One region of the Sphingomonas sp. BK069 genome, then DNA from elsewhere that is predicted to be linked to it. Evidence: riboswitches for the same ligand, from Rfam matches in the RefSeq annotation. Region 1 holds a riboswitch; each other region holds the start of a gene.

Region 1 (3,204 bases):
GCCTGAAGTGCCGCGATCGCCAGCTTAGGGCCTACCCCAAGCTGGCGACCGGCTAGAGTTCAGAAGTTGACCCTGGCACCCAAGCGCAGCGTTCGTGGCTCGACGACACGGCTTAGCCGTCCATCTGTCGGTCCCGCCGAGTCGAAGGCAGGTATGTAGGCCTCGTAGTAGTACGCGATGTCCTTATCGCGGCTGTCGAGGATGTTCAGCACCTCGCCGTACAACTCGTAGCGTCCGATCTTCCGTGCCGCCCGGAGGTTGACGACCGTGCTGCCTCGATCGCGGACACTGTTGTCCTCGATTAGCGGATAGGGGCCGAGATGACGGACGCGGACGCTCGCCTCCCATGGGTTTAGGACCAACGCGATACCGGCAGATGCAGCATTTTCAAAAGCGTTCGGGATGCGGTCGCCACTATCGTAGCGCGACCTGCTCTCGGTATAGTTGCCGTCGATCGCGACCCACGACGTGGGACGCCAGAACGCTACCAGCTCATAGCCCCGTCGCTTGCTGGCGCCTGTCGGTTCGACTGCGTTTGAGTCGCCGACGAAGCGCAACTCGCTGTCGACATCGAGCCACCAATAGGTCGCGGTGAGCGAGAAGCCGGGCAGCTGCCAGCGAGCGCCAATCTCGCGACCGTCTCCGCGCACCAACACTGGCACCGGCGTCTCGACGTTGACCGCCCCGCGCACGTCATTGGAGTGGAAGCCACGGCCCCAGTTACCGTAGAACTCGAGCTGATCGGTCGGAGAGTATGCGATCGATGCCTTGGGCGAGAAGATGGCATCATCGCCGCTGCCTTGGCCTGCAAGAACCGCCGCCTCATCCCGCGCGCGAACGACGAAATGGTAATAGTCCCCGCGAACCCCACCGATGAGCCGGAGGCCTGTGATCGGTGTCACCGTCACATCGCCATATAGCGCGGCAGACGCCTCCTCGACATGGTAGCGGCCAAGCGACGACAGGAAGGCGCGGGCGCTGGTACGATAAACTCCGACGCTCCCGACATGGTCGTAGCGTTCCTCCGTCCCGACCGACACGGCGACGGCCGGCGCAAGCGTCCAGCGCTTCTCGCCCCGCGCGCCGATGATCCAGCGTTTGTCGAACTGGCGAATCTGTGCGCTGGTGCCGTCGGCATCGGTATAGGTCGGATTGGAATACATCGACCAGTCGTAGAACTGGCCATAGACGTTGGCGTGCCAATCGGGCTGCCGCACCGCGATGTTGCCGACGAGCCGCGTCGTCTCGCCGCGAGCGGTCGGATCGGGAGAACAGAAGACGTCCTTGCAAGAGGCAGTCCCGATGATCCTCTCGGTGATCTGCTCGGTTGGGCGCCAGGTCGCACGGTAGGAGTTGAAGGACGCCTCGATCTGACCGGCGCCGGCAGGCGCGATGTACTTCGCAAAGCCTGATGCGTGGCGCAGATGCTCGGGCTCCTGCCAAGGCCCATCATAGATCTTGGCCTGTGCCACCAGCGTCAGCTCGCCGGAGCCAATATCCTTGATGCTACCACCTGCCGCTATCCGGCCATAGCCATAGGAGCCACCTTCGATCGACATCCAGGGCCGTGCATAGCCGTCAATCGTGGTCATGTAGGCGGCGCCTGCCAAGGCGAAGTCGCCACCATCGGCGCGGTATGGTCCTTTGCGGAAATCCTCACGCGCGACGATCTCGGGAATGAGGCCATTGAGGTCGAGATAGCCCTGTCCGTGACCGTGCGTGCGCAGGTTCATCTGCACGCCATCGATGTAGGTCGTGAAATCGGACCCGTGATCGAGGTTGAAGCCGCGTAGGAAATATTGATTGGCCTTGCCGCTCCCGGAATGCTGAGCGGCGACCATGCCCGGGACCGCCTCCAGCAGCTCCGCTACGCGGAGCAGAGGCCGAACCAGCAAGTCCGCGCCCGCAACGGTGCCCTCGCTCGCCGCGTGGGCGACACCGATCTTCGCTTCGCCCCGGCCAAATACAACGATATCGTCAGCTGGCTCCTTCGTCGAGGCGGCGCCTGTACCCTCGGTTTGTGCGCTTGCTGGTGTCCCACTGGACGCTGCAATCAGCACAGCGCATCCAAGCCAGCCGGCACGTAGTCTCGTATCCTTCATGTTCGTCCCCTCACGCCAAGCGACCTCGACGGGGGTGTCCGCTGTAAACGGTCGGCGTGCGTCGACAGACGGACGCAAGCATCCGCGACACGAACCAATGCGACCCCCGTCGCTCGTTCGTCGCTCAGACGGAAGAACCGTGCCCCGGCCATCCCCTGGGCCAAAGCAAGAGCGACCGGACGCTGGCAGGTCTCCTGGCTCACGGGTCGTCGCTCGACATACGGCCTTCCCGGATCGTGGCCGCTGCGGCGTTGATCCAGTGGCTGCATCTCCCAACGGGAAATGCGATGTACGTCTCGCTCGCCGCTTACAGTTGCAGGGACAGCCTCGGTCTGGGGGAGGGTGTCCTCCCTTACCGTGTTCCCTTTTAAGCCCCTCTCGGGGCACCAGCGCGATCGGTGTCCGACTGGAGGTGCCTCCGGTCGGACAAGAGGCGCGTACCGCTTGCCCGGTTGATCCGCAACTCTGCGTGACGAGCGCCGTCGCAGCGGCACTCAGGAACGCCGGCGCGGCTACCCGTCCGCTGCATCTGCACTCTCGTGGGCCGATTCACCAGAAGCGGACCGTCCGCTACCCTCCCGCTCTCAGCCATTTACCAGTGGCGCCGGCCGGACGCACCTCGAACGTCTGAGATTGGCAGGTTTGCGGACCGGCCGCTTTCGGGTGAGGCAGCGCTCATAGCTAACGTTGGCTTACGCCGCTCACCGTCCCGATTGAGATGGTCGAATGGGAAAGCCTGCGGCTTCTCAGAAGCCGTCGTCCACTCAGATTTCAAGAACCCTGACGCCAAACGCCAGCGCGTATCCATCTATCTCGGAAGCCGTATGGTGACACCGAATGCCCGCTCGGATCGGGACAGAATTGCATTGCCGCCATGACCAACGGCGATGGCGCGAACGAGGGCAAGGCCCAGCCCATGCCCGTCAGTGGTACGTGACGCCTCGGCGCGCGCGAAACGCTGAAACAGGCGTTTGGCATCAGCGGGGTGAACGCCTGGGCCGTCATCCTCCAGCGCCACCTCGATCGCATCCTGCGTAGCCGTTGCAGCCAGTGTCGCTGTGGTGCCGGGCGGCGTGTGGCGCAACACGTTCTCCAACAGGTT
Region 2 (3,204 bases), on a different contig from region 1:
GGTTCGCGATCGACAGCACTGGCAGCGGCGTCACCGCCGAACCGTCGGGATTGCGCAACAGCGAGGCGGTCGTGATCGCGTAATCCTCGATCGCGCCCGAGAAACCGAGATTGAGCGTGTTGCGGATGCCGCCCTCGGCACCCGTCACGACACGCAGGTCGGTCTGGTTATAGAGTAGCTGCGCTTCCTGATCGCGGACCAGTCCGCGCGGCCCCGACGGTCGCCACTCGCCGGGCGCGAGGCCGGCGGGGCAGGCGGCGCCGGTCGGCTGGAGCGCGACCCCGGCGAGGCAGAAGGTACCCTGCGGCGCGCTGGTGACGCCGTTCTGCACGACGTGCTGCCAGCGTGTCAGGTTGCGCACCGACACCGCCTCGCTGACCGCGTGGCGGAAGGTGGCGGTCGCGCGGTCGAGCACTTGGTCCTGCCTGTCGAGGTTGACGATGCCGTAATAGGCCGAGCGGTCCGCACCGGGCAGCAGGCCGCTCGACAGAGCGGTGCGGAAGAAGGGCACGCCGTAGTAAGGCGTGTTGTCGTCCTCCTGGTGGACATAGGCGAGCGTCAGGCTGGTCGGCCCGTCGATCCCGATCGTCACCGCGGGCGCCACGCCCCAGCGTTCGAACTTCTCGACGTCGCGCCCGGGCACGTCGTTGCGGTGATAGGCGGCGTTGAGCCGCACCGCGACGTCGTCGCCGACGCGCTTGTTGGCGTCGATCGCGGCGCGGTAATAATCGTCGGTGCCGATCGAGCCTTGCACGACGGTGAGATCGCGCGGCGTCGGCACCTTCGACACCAGGTTGATCGTGCCGCCGACCGAGCCCGAGCCGTTGAAGACGCTGTTGGCGCCGTTGTAGACCTCGATCTGCTGGAGGTTAAACGGGTCGGTGCGGCTGTACTGGCCGCTGTCGCGCACGCCGTCGACGGTGATGTCGTTGGTGGCGGAATAACCGCGCAGGATGATGTTGTCGCCGTAGCCGCCGCCACCCTCGCCGGCCCCGAAGGTGATGCCGGGGATCGTCTGCAGCGCGTCGCGGAGCGTCTGGAGATTCTGCTTGCGGATCGTCTGGTCGTTGAGGACGGTGACGGTCTGCGGCAGGTCGATCAGCGCCGAGGTCGACTTCGGGCTCTCTAGCTTCGCCGGTTCAGCCGGAGCCCCGTTGACGATGATGTCGTCGCGTCCGTCGGTGCGATCCTGCGCCGCGATCGCCGTGGGCGTGCCGGGATCCGCCGCGGCAGGCGCGGAAGCGATGAACCCGACGCACGAGAGCGCCAGGAAGGTCGGTCCATTTTTCAACATTGTAGCCCCCTGTTACCGAAGCGATATTGCGACCGATTTGCATAGTCAAGGCTAATGAGAATCGTTTGCGTAGTTGAGTACGGGGCTTCAAGGCGAATGGGCGTTCTGCGCGAGATATAAAGCTTTCTTTATATTAGCCTTGACGCGCGGTTTCGTCTCGTCGATGCGACGCAGGTCAAGGTTCTCCGGTCGGTTCGCCGCGCCGGAGCTAAGACGGGAAGCCGGTGCGATGCCGGCGCTGCCCCCGCAACTGTAAGCGGCGAGCAGGTGGTCGCTCCGTGTCACTGGTCGCGCTCGCGCGGCCGGGAAGGCCAGACCATCCGCACCGACCCGCGAGCCAGGAGACCTGCCTCGACGCCATAACGTCCACCGGCGGGGTGCCCGGTCTGGCCGCTCGCATGCCGCGGCCGGGCCTCCCGTCCGCGCGCGCCGGTGTCTGGTCCGCGTGCCCCGTCCTTCATCGGGGTATATGAAGATGATCGACACCTACCGCCCGGCGACGCATGTCGCCGCGCTGCTGCTCGCCACCTGTTCCTCCGGCGCGCTGGCGCAGGACGGCGACCGCGTGCCGCCGCGCGACGACATCCTCGTCGTCGGCCGCGGCGGCGGCGCGCTCGACCGCCCGAGCGCGACCGGCAGCCGCCTCGGTCTGACACCACTCGAGCTTCCCGCCAGCGTCGCGACCGTGGACGGCGACGCGATCCGCGCGCGCGGCGACCTCACGGTGGTCGAGGCGGTGTCGCGCGCGCCCGGCATCACTGCCGCGGCGAATGCCGGGAACGGCAACACCGCGCTCGCCGCGCGCGGCTTCGTCGGCCAGGGTTCGGTGCTGCAACTGGTCGACGGCATCCGGCTCTTCCCGGTCGCCGGCACGATCACCTTCCCGACCGACCCCTGGACCGTCGAGCGGATCGAGGTGCTGACCGGGCCCGCCTCGGTGCTCTACGGCCAGGGCGCGCTCGGCGGCGCGGTCAACGTCGTCTCGCGCGCGCCGAGCGAGAGCGCGCGCGATGACGCCGAGCTGAGCTACGGGGCGCAGGACACATGGCATGTCGCGGCGGGCACGGGCGGTCCGCTCGTCGAACAGCTCGGCTACCGCCTGGACGCGAGCTACCGTCGTTCGGACGGCTGGGTCGACCGCGGCGACAACCACAGCCTCGCGCTGTCGGGCGCGCTGCGCTTCGCGCCGAGCGAACGGCTCACCGTCATGCTGCGCGGCGACTATGGTGACGTCACACCGATGCGCTACTGGGGCACGCCGCTGATCGACGGCCGGCTCGACTCGCGCAACCGGCGCCGCAACTACAACGTCGCCGACGCCGACATCCGCTTCCGCGACGATCGCCAGACGCTCGTCGCCGAATGGAAAGTCAGCGACGCGGTGACGCTCACCAACGCCGCCTATCGGCTTGCCAGCAAGCGCAGCTGGTACGACCTCGAGAGCTACGCCTGGGCGCCGGCGGCCGGTCGGCCGAACGGCGTGATCGAGCGATCGGACAACCTCGGGATCGTCCAGGACATCGCCCAGTACGGCGACCAGGCGAGCGTGAAGCTGAGCGCGCCGCTGGGCGGAGGCTTGGCCAATGACCTGGTGCTCGGCGCCGAGGTCAACCGCGTGAACCTGCGCTACTCGAACAACTTCGCCGTCGCGGATCAGGCGGATGCGGTCGATCCCTTCGACTTTGCCCCTGGCACGCTGGAGGACCGCGCGGCGACGCTGCCGCGCTATCGCACCATCACGACCGAGTGGAGCATCTTCGGCGAGGACCGGCTGCGGCTATCGCGGCGGCTCTCGCTGGTCGGCGGCTTCCGCTACGAGGAGGATGGGGTGCGCCGCCGCAACATCCTCTACGACGCGGCCGGCGCTCCGGCGGGCGAGGCGAACGCCTTCTCGGGCGGCGCGCGCGAGA
Region 3 (3,204 bases), on a different contig from region 1:
GCCAGGCCGAGGCGATTGCGCGCTCGACCGAGGCGTGTCTCGCGCTCGGCGTGCCGCTGGTCGCGTCGATCGTCGGCGAGGGCGGCTCGGGCGGCGCGATCGCGCTCGCCAGCGGCAACCGCGTGCTGATGTTCGAGCATGCGGTCTACTCGGTGATCTCGCCGGAAGGGTGCGCCTCGATCCTGTGGCGCACCGCCGATCGCGCCCCCGATGCCGCCGAGGCGATGAAGGTCACCGCGCAAGATCTGAAGGGATTGGGCGTGATCGACTCGATCGTCCCCGAGCCGCTCGGCGGCGCGCACCGCGACCCCGCGGGCGCGATCCGCGCGCTGGGTGATTCGATCGAGCGCGCGCTCGCCGAGCTGACGCCGCTGACGCCGGGGGCGCTGCGCCAGGATCGGCGCGACAAATTCCTGCGTATGGGCCGGCTGAGCTGAGGCTTGGCGCCCGATCAGGGAGAAAAAAGGCTTCGCCTGCAACCTGCTCCGTCATCCTGAAACGACGTCAGGGTGACTCCGGTGTGAGGCTGTGCGCGTCACTGACTCGAGGGTAGTCGCAGCAGCAGGATCACGGCGCCCGCGGATCGAACAAGAAAAAGGCGACGGGACCGAGGTCCCGCCGCCCTTCATACAATGATGGACCAGCGGATTACGCGTTGGCCATCTTGCTCGTCGTGGTGCTGAAGGTGTTGTTCAGCTGGTTGCCCAGGCCCTTCATCGCACTGATGGCGGCGACGGCGACCAGCGCGGCGATCAGGCCGTACTCGATCGCGGTGGCGGCCTTGTTGTTCTTCAGGAAAGCGCGAATCTTCTGCATGTCGATCTCCGAGACAAATTGGCTTCAGTTACCCGGCCGATGAGCCTCTGAGGCTCCAGCGATGTCCGGTGTAGCTGCGGCACGGTTGATAAACACTTAAGCCTGTTCCTATGATTTCAGAATTTCCGGCAGGTTAGTTGAGGTCTTGTCTCAGCGGCCGACGAGAAGGTTGGTCGACACGGTGGTGAGGACGTCACTCAGCGCGGTGGAGACGCGGCCGAGCCCCGCGGCGATCGTCAGCGCGACGGCGGCGAGGATGAGGGCATATTCCACCGCCGTCGCGCCGCGGTCGTCGCGGCCGAGTCGCGAGAAGAGCGGGCGTCGGGTGCGAGGGCGTGCCATGGCGCGATCGTAGCGCATGGATGGTTAAGGATCGGTTCGATGACGATGCTGGTGGTCGCCGCGGCGCTGATCGACCCGGCAGGACGCTGCCTGATGCAGCAGCGTCCGGTCGACAAGCGGCACGGCGGCTTGTGGGAGTTTCCGGGCGGCAAGGTCGAGCCGGGCGAGGCGCCCGTGGACGCGCTGGTGCGCGAGCTCGCCGAGGAGCTCGCCATCGCGGTGTCGCCCACGGCGCTCGCGCCGCTGTCCTTCGCCGCCGATGCCGCGCCCGGCGCGCGTCCGCTGGTGATGCTGCTCTACGTCGCGCGCGCCTGGTCGGGTGAGCCGTGCCCGCTCGCCGCGGCGGCGCTGCGCTGGGACGTGCCCGCCGCGCTCGCCGCGCTGTCGATGCCCCCGGTCGACGTGCCGCTGCTCGCCGCGCTGCGCGAGTCGCTTGCCCGCGGCGACGCGCTGGCCTAGGGGCGCCGACGCGACAGGTTCCCCGCGAGGGGAAGTAAGAGGGAAGCCGGTAGCTTGGCTGCGATCCGGCGCTGCCCCCGCAACTGTGACCGGCGAGCCCTCTCCCGCGCGTGCCACTGGACCGATGGTCCGGGAAGGCCGGAGCCGGGGCACTGACCCGGGAGCCAGGAGACCTGCCCGTCGCGGTTGTCCTTCGCGCGGACGGGGTGTGCCGGGCGATCGAGGTCTTGTCCTCGCGTGACGACGATCGGGCGGCAGTGCCGCGGCACGGGGCCGCGCGTCCGCCCGCGACCGTGTGGGGGAAGACGTGACCATAGCCTATCGCCGCATCGCGACCGCGTTGCCACTGTTGCTGCTCGCGCCAGCAGCGCACGCGCAGAGCGCGCAATCGACCGAGGCGCTCGAGCAGGCGACCCGCGCGGGCGACGACGTGATCGTCACCGCCGCGCGCGCCGCGACGCCGGCCGACACCGTGGCGCAGGCGGTGACCGTGCTCGACACCGCGACGATCGAGCGGCGCCAGACGGTGGTGCTCGCCGATCTGCTGCGACAGACCCCCGGGATCGCGGTGGCGCGCACCGGCGGCGTCGGCGGCGTCACCTCGGTGTTCATCCGCGGCGCCGAGAGCGACCAGACGGCGGCACTGATCGACGGCGTGAAGATCAACGACCCGTCCGCACCCGGGGGCGGCTTCAATTTCGGCGAGCTGCTGGTTGGCAATATAGCGCGGGTCGAGGTGCTGCGCGGCGCCTCCTCGGTGCTGTGGGGCAGCCAGGCGATCGGCGGCGTGGTCAACATGATCACTCGCCAGCCGACCGACCGGCTGAGCGTCAACGCGCGGGCCGAGGGCGGTTCGATGGGCACTGGCCAGGCCTTCGCCAATGTCTCGGGTCGTGCCGGCGCGATCGCAGCGAGCCTGGGTGGCGGCTATTACACCACCGACGGCATCTCGTCCTACGCGCGCGGCAGCGAGCGCGACGGCTTTCGACACTATGGCGGCAACGCCAGTGTCACGGCGACGCTGGCGAGCAACGTCTCGGTCGACCTGCGCGGCTTCTATGCCAATGGTCGCACCGAGTTCGACGGCTTCCCGGCGCCGAACTACACCTTCAACGACACGCGCGAGTACAGCGACGCCGAGCAGTGGATCGGCTACGGCGGCGTCAACGTCGCGCTGTTCGACGGCGCGCTGCACAACCGGCTGGGCTATGCGCGGACCGATATCGCGCGCACCAGCTACGACCGTGATCTGACGCCGCGCGAGACGTACCGCTCGCAGGGGCAGAACCACCGGATCGAGTATCAGGGCGTTGCCGACCTCGGTGCGGTCGTGCGCGCGACCTTCGGCGCCGAGCGCGAGATCTCGCGGCTCTACACGCGCGGCTATGGTAGCACCGATCGCGGGCGGGCGCGGCTGTTCAGCCTCTATGGCCAGCTCGCGCTCACCCCGATCGAGGGAGTCACCGCGACCGGTGGCGTGCGCCACGACGACCATGACCGCTTCGGCGGCGCCACCGTCGGCGCGGCGAGCCTCGCCTGGACGCCCAACGACGGCGCCACCCTGCTGCGCGGGAGCTGGTCGCAGGG

What was found. A riboswitch is a leader RNA that binds a small molecule or an ion and turns the genes downstream of it on or off. The one in region 1 is predicted to bind cobalamin.
Region 2: linked by a shared signal. The riboswitch ahead of FHY02_RS08460 (TonB-dependent siderophore receptor) and the one ahead of FHY02_RS20565 (TonB-dependent receptor) in region 1 are both predicted to bind cobalamin.
Region 3: linked by a shared signal. The riboswitch ahead of FHY02_RS19035 (TonB-dependent receptor domain-containing protein) and the one ahead of FHY02_RS20565 (TonB-dependent receptor) in region 1 are both predicted to bind cobalamin.

Annotation. Positions count from the first base shown of each region.
Region 1 covers NZ_JACHZH010000011.1:24,851-28,054, reverse strand. Annotated here, with positions in the region: gene FHY02_RS20570 (methionine synthase) at 1-6, shown strand, start outside; gene FHY02_RS20565 (TonB-dependent receptor) at 60-2,102, opposite strand; cobalamin riboswitch at 2,269-2,508, opposite strand; gene FHY02_RS20560 (ATP-binding protein) at 2,911-3,204, opposite strand, start outside.
Region 2 covers NZ_JACHZH010000001.1:1,773,916-1,777,119, reverse strand. Annotated here, with positions in the region: gene FHY02_RS08465 (TonB-dependent siderophore receptor) at 1-1,294, opposite strand, end outside; cobalamin riboswitch at 1,456-1,663, shown strand; gene FHY02_RS08460 (TonB-dependent siderophore receptor) at 1,764-3,204, shown strand, end outside.
Region 3 covers NZ_JACHZH010000008.1:109,117-112,320, forward strand. Annotated here, with positions in the region: gene FHY02_RS19015 (acetyl-CoA carboxylase carboxyltransferase subunit alpha) at 1-437, shown strand, start outside; gene FHY02_RS19020 (Flp family type IVb pilin) at 649-816, opposite strand; gene FHY02_RS19025 (Flp family type IVb pilin) at 967-1,158, opposite strand; gene FHY02_RS19030 ((deoxy)nucleoside triphosphate pyrophosphohydrolase) at 1,204-1,617, shown strand; cobalamin riboswitch at 1,616-1,813, shown strand; gene FHY02_RS19035 (TonB-dependent receptor domain-containing protein) at 1,925-3,204, shown strand, end outside.